2 regions of the Jeotgalibaca sp. MA1X17-3 genome follow, and region 1 is predicted to be linked to the other one. Evidence: riboswitches for the same ligand, from Rfam matches in the RefSeq annotation. Region 1 holds a riboswitch; the other holds the start of a gene.

The links. Region 1 has a riboswitch for S-adenosylmethionine ahead of LZ578_RS02305 (hypothetical protein). Riboswitches for the same ligand answer to the same signal wherever they lie in the genome.
Region 2: it holds a riboswitch for S-adenosylmethionine, as region 1 does, so the genes downstream of both, metK (methionine adenosyltransferase) here and LZ578_RS02305 (hypothetical protein) in region 1, are expected to answer to the same signal.

What each region holds. Positions count from the first base shown of each region.
Region 1 is NZ_CP090983.1:462,252-466,661, forward strand. It holds gene LZ578_RS02290 (SMR family transporter) at 1-654, shown strand, start outside; gene gloB (hydroxyacylglutathione hydrolase) at 722-1,423, shown strand; gene LZ578_RS02300 (DUF488 family protein) at 1,466-2,023, shown strand; SAM riboswitch class I at 2,109-2,217, shown strand; gene LZ578_RS02305 (hypothetical protein) at 2,296-2,538, shown strand; gene LZ578_RS02310 (23S rRNA pseudouridine(2604) synthase RluF) at 2,631-3,182, opposite strand; gene LZ578_RS02315 (S4 domain-containing protein) at 3,222-3,338, opposite strand; gene truA (tRNA pseudouridine(38-40) synthase TruA) at 3,448-4,188, opposite strand.
Region 2 is NZ_CP090983.1:1,228,128-1,232,537, forward strand. It holds tRNA gene LZ578_RS06135 (tRNA-Pro) at 1-67, shown strand, start outside; tRNA gene LZ578_RS06140 (tRNA-Met) at 110-182, shown strand; tRNA gene LZ578_RS06145 (tRNA-Phe) at 198-270, shown strand; tRNA gene LZ578_RS06150 (tRNA-Gly) at 288-358, shown strand; tRNA gene LZ578_RS06155 (tRNA-Ile) at 366-439, shown strand; tRNA gene LZ578_RS06160 (tRNA-Glu) at 457-528, shown strand; tRNA gene LZ578_RS06165 (tRNA-Ser) at 541-630, shown strand; tRNA gene LZ578_RS06170 (tRNA-Met) at 673-745, shown strand; tRNA gene LZ578_RS06175 (tRNA-Asp) at 767-842, shown strand; tRNA gene LZ578_RS06180 (tRNA-Gly) at 844-914, shown strand; gene LZ578_RS06185 (hypothetical protein) at 1,022-1,846, opposite strand; SMK box riboswitch at 2,042-2,118, shown strand; partial or broken gene metK (methionine adenosyltransferase) at 2,116-3,311, shown strand; gene LZ578_RS12615 (class I SAM-dependent methyltransferase) at 3,371-3,511, opposite strand; gene LZ578_RS06195 (class I SAM-dependent methyltransferase) at 3,508-3,936, opposite strand; gene LZ578_RS06200 (LysM peptidoglycan-binding domain-containing protein) at 4,216-4,410, shown strand, end outside.

The DNA of each region.
Region 1 (4,410 bases):
TTAATTGTTGGTGGAATATTTGGTTCATTCTTTTTTCTTTCTTTTACGTATTACCAAAAGAGTATAAAAGAAAATGGAGTAGGAATTTCAGGAACCATTGCCAAATTAGGGATATTGATTCCTATGATTTTTTCAATCGTTATATGGAAAGAGTTTCCTTCTGTTATTCAATGGATAGGAATTATTTTATCTTTGGTTTCCATTCTGATTGTCAATTTATCACAGAAGTCGCTTGAAAAGTTTGATGTAAAGCCTACGATTATCTTTTTGTTTGTATTTGGAGGAATGGCAGAATTTTCTAGTAAAATTTATCAAAAATATGCATTAAATGACTATAAAGATGTTTTTCTTTTTGCAATATTTTTTACGGCTTTCCTAGTAAGTATTTTCTATACAGTTAAAGAAAAAAGAAAAATAACCAAAAAAGATATTTTAACAGGCTTTGTAGTTGGAATTCCTAATTTGTTTTCTTCGTACTTTTTAATACTGTCACTCGCTACTTTAAAAACGTCAGTAGTCTTTCCGATCTATAGTGCGGCCAGCATTGTGCTGATTAATATAGGTGGATATTTCTTATTTAAAGAGAAAATCACTAGAAAAAATCAAGTAGCGATTGTTTTGACAGTACTTGCACTTATTTTAATTAATCTCTAAGTCAAACAAATTGGTAAACAATATAAGACAAGTCCTATATAATAAAGAAAAGAAGGGGGTAAGATAGATGAATATTCATTCTGTAAAAGCTTTTTCTGATAATTACATTTGGATCATCCAAGAAGGTACAGAAGCAGTAGTAGTCGATCCGGGAGAATCCAGACAAGTGCTGGATTATTTAGACGAAAACAATTTACATTTAAAGGCTATTTTATTAACACATAATCATGACGACCATATAGGTGGCGTTGAGGAAATTTTAAAAAAATATCCAATGATTCCTATTTATGGGCCCAAAGAAACAGAGTCTGTAGCGAATCATCTTGTAGAAGAAGGGGATACTGTTCATTTGTTAGACCAAACGTTTGATGTATTAAAAACAGGGGGACATACGCAGGGACATATTAGCTTTTTGACTAAGGAGGCACTTTTTTGTGGTGATTCTTTATTCTCAGCGGGTTGTGGTCGAGTCTTTACAAGAGACTACCAAGCTCAGTACGATGCCTTACAGAAATTTAAACAATTAGACGATGAAGTACAAGTCTATGCGGCTCATGAATATACACAGACCAATTTACGCTTTGCACATTCTATAGAACCATCTGATCCCTTTATCTCTAAGGCGTTGACTGAAGTGGATGAATTGCGTAAAAAGGGAAAGTCAACGTTACCTACAACGATTGGCAAGGAAAAGAAAATCAATCTGTTTCTTCAAGCGGATGATTTAGAAGGATTTGTAAAGTTACGTAAAGCTCGAGATGTTTTCTAAGCTATTTTAAAGTAGTTCTTCAAAAGGAAAGGAGGGTTTTGATTGAATATTTATACAATTGGTCACTCCACTCATAGTGAAGAAGAGTTTATTTCTTTGCTACAATCCTATGATATAGAAGCTTTAGTAGATGTACGCTCGTATCCTGGTAGTAATTACATGCCGCAATTTAATAAAGAAAACATGGAAAAGTGGATTCCGGAAAACGGTATTCAGTATATACATATGCCGTCATTAGGCGGTAGGAGAAAGAAAAATCATGACATAGATGAGTCATTAGTAGATGGATGGAGAAATAATTCTTTTCAGAACTACGCAGCCTATAGCCTGACAAAAGAATACGAAGAGGCTCTTCATGAATTGGTTGCTTTAGAGAAAGATAAACGAGTATGTTATATGTGTTCGGAAAGTGTTCCATGGAGATGCCATCGCCTGATTATTTCAAATAATTTAGCCTTAAAAGGATTAACGGTTCATCATATTATGACAGAGAAAAAAACAATTCCACATGAAATTGGACTGTATGGTGCAAAAGCTGTTGTAGAAGGTTCGAAAATTATTTACCCAAAAGAAGCACAAATTGATGAAAAGGAAAAATAGTCAATTAATGAATCAAATGAGCAAATAGAATTCACTTGAAAAAGAGCTACTGTACTGCGATAATAAGTATGAAAACTAAATAACTTCTTTATCAAGAGAGATTGAGGGGCTGGCCCTATGAAATCTCAGCAACCGACTTGTGTACTCACGCAAGCACGGTGCTAAATCCTGCAGAGAAATCTGAAAGATAAGGAGAGTGAACGTTCTATCTCAACTCTTCTTGTTTAAAGAAGGGTTTTTTGTTTTCAAAAAAACAAAAGGAGAGATAAAAAATGATATTGACCAAAGAACAAATTTTAAGTTGTGAACGAATGGAAGAAAATGGTGGACCGAAGAGTTATGCTGGAGCAATGCTTTATCATCAATATAAGTCCAACAAGAATACAGAAAATAATAGAGAGAAAATAGAAATGAAAGATCTAGTTATTGAAAAAGTACAAGAGATTCAAGAATTAGAAAATGAATTAAAACAACAAAAAATAGAATTACAGATTCTACTTAAAAAGATAAGCTAGTATACATACAAAAAGAGATGATCGAGGAGCTTCTTAAAAAGCAACTTGATTATCTCTTTTTTAATTTTTTGAATCAAATATTATTTGCGGATCTACCATTCTCTCGGTTCATAGTCTAAGTCTTTGAATAAGCGATCCTTTTCTTTTTTGGATAGATATCGCCATTGACCTACAGGAAGGCTATTTAATTGAATATTCATGACACGAATTCTTTGTAATCGAAAAACATTATATCCCAACGTTTCACACATCCGACGAATTTGTCGATTGAGACCTTGAGTAAGAATAATTTTAAAATCATATTTAGAAAGTTGTTCAATTTCACAAGGAAGAGTCGTTGTATCTAATATTTCTACACCTTCAGACATATCTTTTAAAAATTCAGGAGTAATGGGACGATCGACGGAGACGATGTATTCTTTCTCATGTCGATTTTCAGAACGCAGAATTTCATTAACAATATCTCCGTCGTTTGTTAGGAGTATTAATCCTTCAGAGTCCTTATCCAGTCTACCAATGTGAAAGACAGGAATCGAGTGATTAACTAAGTCTACGATATTCCCTTTAACACCTTTTTCAGTTGTACTCGTAATTCCTACAGGCTTGTTTAAAGCAATATAAACATTATTTCTGGCTACAAAAATTTGATTGCCGTCTACTTTTACTTCATCACCCGGTTTTACCTAGCCACCAATTGTAGCCTTTTTTCCGTTGAGAGTTACGCGACCTTCTGTAATGAGTTTGTCGGCACCTCGTCGGGAAGCTTTTCCTGCTTCACTAATGTATTTATTAATACGCATAGAACCCTTCCTTCATTCAATAATAGACGTTCTTATTTACCATATTGTATATCCAATAAAAGTCAAGCGGCTTTTTTGTATAGAGGAATCGATCATCTCACGACTTCCTTTAATCGTAATAAACTTCATCTAGGAATAAAGCTTGTGACGGGAGGGTCATTCCAGCATCACTTCTAATTTTGCTCTTAAAAATCGCATCAATATATTCTGGTTCTTGCAGGCCAGACCCAATTTCTAGAAGTGTGCCCATAATAATTCGGACCATATTATATAGAAACCCATCTCCTACAAATGTAAAACGAATTAAGTTTCCTTCTCGGTGCATCGTGATTTCTTCAATGGTTCTTTCGGTTGATTTTTTAGATTTCTTAAGAGAAGAGAATCCAATAAAGTCATGGGTTCCTGTCAGTTTTTTACACGCGGCATTGATCTTGTCGACATCAAGGTGGTCTGGATATAGGTAGCTATATTTTCGTTCAAAAGCAGAAGGAACCTGATGATTCCAGACGTAATAACTATACTGTTTTTTAACAGCATGGTAGCGAGAATGAAATCGTTCCGAAGCATCTACTAATTTTTTAACGACAATGTCACGGGGAAGATAACGATTTAGAAAATTTTGCATTGCCTCTACGTCCATGTCAGAAGTTGTCTTGAAGTTGGCTACTTGTCCTTTCGCGTGAGTCCCAGCGTCTGTCCGACCAGAACCAACAATTTCTATCTTTGTTCCTGTCATGTCAGATAAAGTACTTTCTATTTTCCCTTGAATGGTTCGATCGGAATCTCCTAGACGTTGCCAGCCTAAGTATCTTCCACCGTCGTATTCGATAGTCATTTTTATATTTCTCATTTTATCCCTCTTCATCATCTGAATTCATTTCTTGTTAATTAACAAGCCTTTCTCGTATTATACCGAATGTTTTCTGTTTTGACCTCTTTTCATTGAATGTTCATAATAAAAGCTAGATATTAATTTTAGAAGTATCAAACGTAAAACATCACAAAGTTCTCTTTTTTCTTCATTTAAAAAAGATTAAAGGAGTTAGTTCTTATTTGAGAACGTATCTAGAGT
Region 2 (4,410 bases), 770 kb from region 1:
TAGCTCAGCTTGGTAGAGCACTTGGTTTGGGACCAAGGGGTCGCAGGTTCGAATCCTGTTTTCCCGATTGCAACAAAATATTATGTCATAAAATATAAAATACTATTATCGCGGGGTAGAGCAGTTGGCAGCTCGTCGGGCTCATAACCCGGAGGTCACAGGTTCGAGTCCTGTCCCCGCAATTTTTCATTTTTTACGGCTTGATAGCTCAGTTGGTAGAGCACTTGATTGAAGCTCAAGGTGTCGGCAGTTCGATTCTGTCTCAAGCCATTTGTATGGTATTTATTGCGGGTGTAGTTTAGTGGTAAAACTACAGCCTTCCAAGCTGTTATCGCGAGTTCGATTCTCGTCACCCGCTTTTTTAGGGGCCTATAGCTCAGCTGGTTAGAGCGCACGCCTGATAAGCGTGAGGTCGATGGTTCGAGTCCATTTAGGCCCATTTGAATAGTTTTTATTGGCCCGTTGGTCAAGCGGTTAAGACACCGCCCTTTCACGGCGGTATCACGGGTTCGATTCCCGTACGGGTCATTATTATATTATGGAGGATTACCCAAGTCCGGCTGAAGGGAACGGTCTTGAAAACCGTCAGGTGTGTAAAAACACGCAAGGGTTCGAATCCCTTATCCTCCTTACTTTTTAGTCTAAATAGACTGAAAAAATCATTACTATTATCGCGGGGTAGAGCAGTTGGCAGCTCGTCGGGCTCATAATCCGGAGGTCACAGGTTCGAGTCCTGTCCCCGCAATTTTTATTTTACATATATACAGGTTCCGTGGTGTAGGGGTTAACATGCCTGCCTGTCACGCAGGAGATCGCGGGTTCAAATCCCGTCGGAACCGCCATGCGGGTGTAGTTTAGTGGTAAAACTACAGCCTTCCAAGCTGTTATCGCGAGTTCGATTCTCGTCACCCGCTTCTAAAGATAAAAAAAGCTAAGACTTCAATGTCTTGGCTTTTTTTGTTTTAAATTACAGATGAAGATAGGATAATCCTTAAGAACAAAACCTATAGATTGTCCTTTTTTAAATGGAGATATTTAAAAGAACGCTATATAAAACGGTTATTAAACAAACAAAATTAGCTACATAAAGATCTGGTCTAAGCTTATTTCTCAGCTGCTTTACTGTTAAAGGAAATGAATAGATTAATAGAACACTAAAAAAAAGAATTTGCTTCCAAATAAGAACGTTTTGAATATTGAAGAGTATAAAAATGATTACAATCCCGATAATAAAGCTAATCATACTCAAAATGTTATTCTTTTCAATTAATAAATCTTGATAAGGTGAGTAGCTTTTCTTTATCTCTCGAGCAGCAAGAAGTTTTTCTTGTTGATTCAATGTAATGGGAATCATTAGGAAGAGAGTAGGGAGAAAGTAGGGAAGAATTTGAATGGAAATAAACTTTGTTTGAAGATAATAAGAAATTAGGCCAATTATAAATGTCTGAAAGAAAATTTGGAGCAACAAATAATATTCTGTATCTTCCATTTTGACTCCTTTATAAAAGGCTAAAATAATAAAGAAGCAGTAAAGAACAAGTAAAGCTGATATGATCCAGTTTGTGGCAACTAATAACAAAGTCAATAAAATAATTAAAATTGAATAAAAAATATAAGGAATAGATTTTGGTATGGATAAGTCACCACTTGAATTCTTAAAAAATGCAATTTCCATTGCTTTTATTAAGAGTAAAAAAAGATAAAGTAATAAAAAAGGATAAAATTGAAATGAAGCTTTTTTAGCACCGAGAAAAGTACCTACGAATAGAATAGCTAGTGGTGATAAAAGCCAAGAAACGAAAGGAATATTTGTGTACTTAAAGATTTTTTTACTGAGTTCTTCCATGTTAGACATCCTCTACAATCGTATTTAGCCTATCTTCCTTCATAATAGAAGACCCCCTAATCCTTGTCAAGTGAACTTCCTCTCTTAAAAGCTTATTAAAGTATAAATGAACGATTCGATTGAAAAAATATATTCTTACCTGATAAGAGTTGATTTTTCTTCATAAGAAGCGTATAGTAGGCATGTTATTGTTAAAAAGGCTGAAGTAATATCCCGATAGGATCCGCTATAGTGGAGACGCCTTGTAACCGAAAAATGGGGGAATAAAAATGGTAGAGAAAAGATTATTTACATCTGAGTCCGTTACAGAAGGACACCCAGATAAGATTGCTGATCAAATAAGTGATGCAATACTAGATAAGCTATTGAGTATGGATAAAACAGCTCGTGTGGCTTGTGAAACAATTGTTACGACCGGTTTAGTTATGGTATTTGGAGAAGTAACAACTTCTGCATATGTAAATATTCAAGAAGTGGTTCGTGATACTGTAAGTGAAATAGGATATACACGTGGGAAATTTGGATTCGATGCAGAGAATTTGGCTGTAATGGTTTCTTTAGATGAACAGTCTGCAGATATTGCTCAGGGAGTAAATCAATCATTTGAAAATCGTGAGCAAGATGAATCTTCTGAAGATGATACGAATTTGATTGGTGCAGGAGACCAAGGTTTAATGTTTGGCTTTGCTATCAATGAAACCGAAGAATTAATGCCCTTGCCGATTAGTTTGAGTCATAAGTTGACGAAACGTTTAACAGAGCTAAGAAAAGATGGTACCTTGCCATATTTGCGTCCAGATGGAAAAACTCAAGTAACCGTTGAATATGATGAAGAGGGAAAACCGCTGCGAGTTGACTCAGTTGTACTAAGTACACAACATGATGAATTCGTAACTCAAGAAATGTTAAAAGAAGATATTTTAGAGTATGTAATAAAAACTGTTATTGATTCATCATTATTAGATGAAAATACGAAATATTACATAAATCCAACTGGTAGATTTGTTGTTGGAGGACCAAAGGGAGATTCTGGTTTAACTGGTCGTAAAATTATTGTCGACACTTATGGAGGGTACGCACGTCATGGGGGGGAGCATTTTCAGGAAAAGATCCAACAAAAGTTGATCGTTCTGCAAGTTATGCTGCTCGCTATATTGCAAAAAATATTGTCGCTGCTGGTTTTGCTGAGAAATGTGAAATTCAACTAGCATATGCAATTGGTGTCGCTGAGCCTGTATCGATTTCAGTAGATACTTTTGGAACGGGAACAGTTTCTGAGGAAAAATTAATTGCCGCTATTCGTCAATTTTTTTCATTAACACCTTCCGGAATTATTCATATGTTAGATTTACAACGTCCAATTTATAAAAAAACAGCTGCTTATGGACATTTTGGTAGAGAAGATGTAGATTTTACGTGGGAGAATACCGATAAAGTAGAACAGTTAAAAAATCTATTAAAATAAAAGAAATAAAAAACTATTTTGCAGTTGCAAAATAGTTTTTTATTTCTTTAGAATGATAATTACTGTCTTTTTTCAATTGCAATCAGGAATGGTGGAGTGTTTTTCTGATTTATAAATTGATAGAGTAGAACCGTGTATTTTGATTGATCTAGTTCTTTTACATAATCTAATAGAGCTTCTTTTTCAAGTTTACCATTCAGGGGCCACTATAGACAACTAGTAAAAGCAAACCACCTATTTTTAAAGAAGGTAAAATCGCAGAAACACTTTTTAATGTTGTTTCTTTTTCTGTTGTAATTTCCTTATTACCTCCTGGAAGGTATCCTAGATTAAAAATCGCTGCTGAAATTGGTTTTTCAGTAGATAAAAAGAGTTCTACTTGTTCATGACCAACTTGATGCAGCTCGACTCGACTTTGAAGTCCGACTTCCTGTAATTCTTTATAAGTATGATGAATAGCTTTTTCTTGCACATCAAAACCAATAACTGTGCCAGTTTCTCCTACTAATGTAGCTAAAAAAAGGGTATCCTTTCCTTTTCCAACTGTTGCATCAATAACTGTGTCTGGTTCTTGAACAATGTTCTTTAATAACTGATGACTGTATTCAATCGCTTTTTCTAACATTTACTGACCTCTTTTTAATTTTATTGTATCATGAACGTGATGAAGCAAGGGGAAAATTATTATTTTTTCATCTTTATTTGATTTAGATATTAAAAATAATCATTTTGAGAAGGCTAAATACATTTCTTCAAATATTACAAGAGTATTACTTTTTTTACAATTTGAATATATAAAGACTTATGAAGCCCATTCACACTATAATAAGAATAGTTTAACAAAACTTAAGAATTTATTAATTAAAAAATGAGATTTATAAAGTTTACGATAGGAGTGGTATGGTTGAGTATTTCTAGAAAAGAGTGGCTAGCGGGTAAACAGGAAAAGGAATGGAATGAAAAAATTCGTCATTCTGCTAAAAAAATGAGAATGAATTTTGCAGTTATCAGTGCGTCTGTTCTTCTTGCTAACTTAGTAGAACCAGTGAAGCATGTGATGGCAGCAGAAAAAACAACAGAAACACAGAATGAAGTAAAA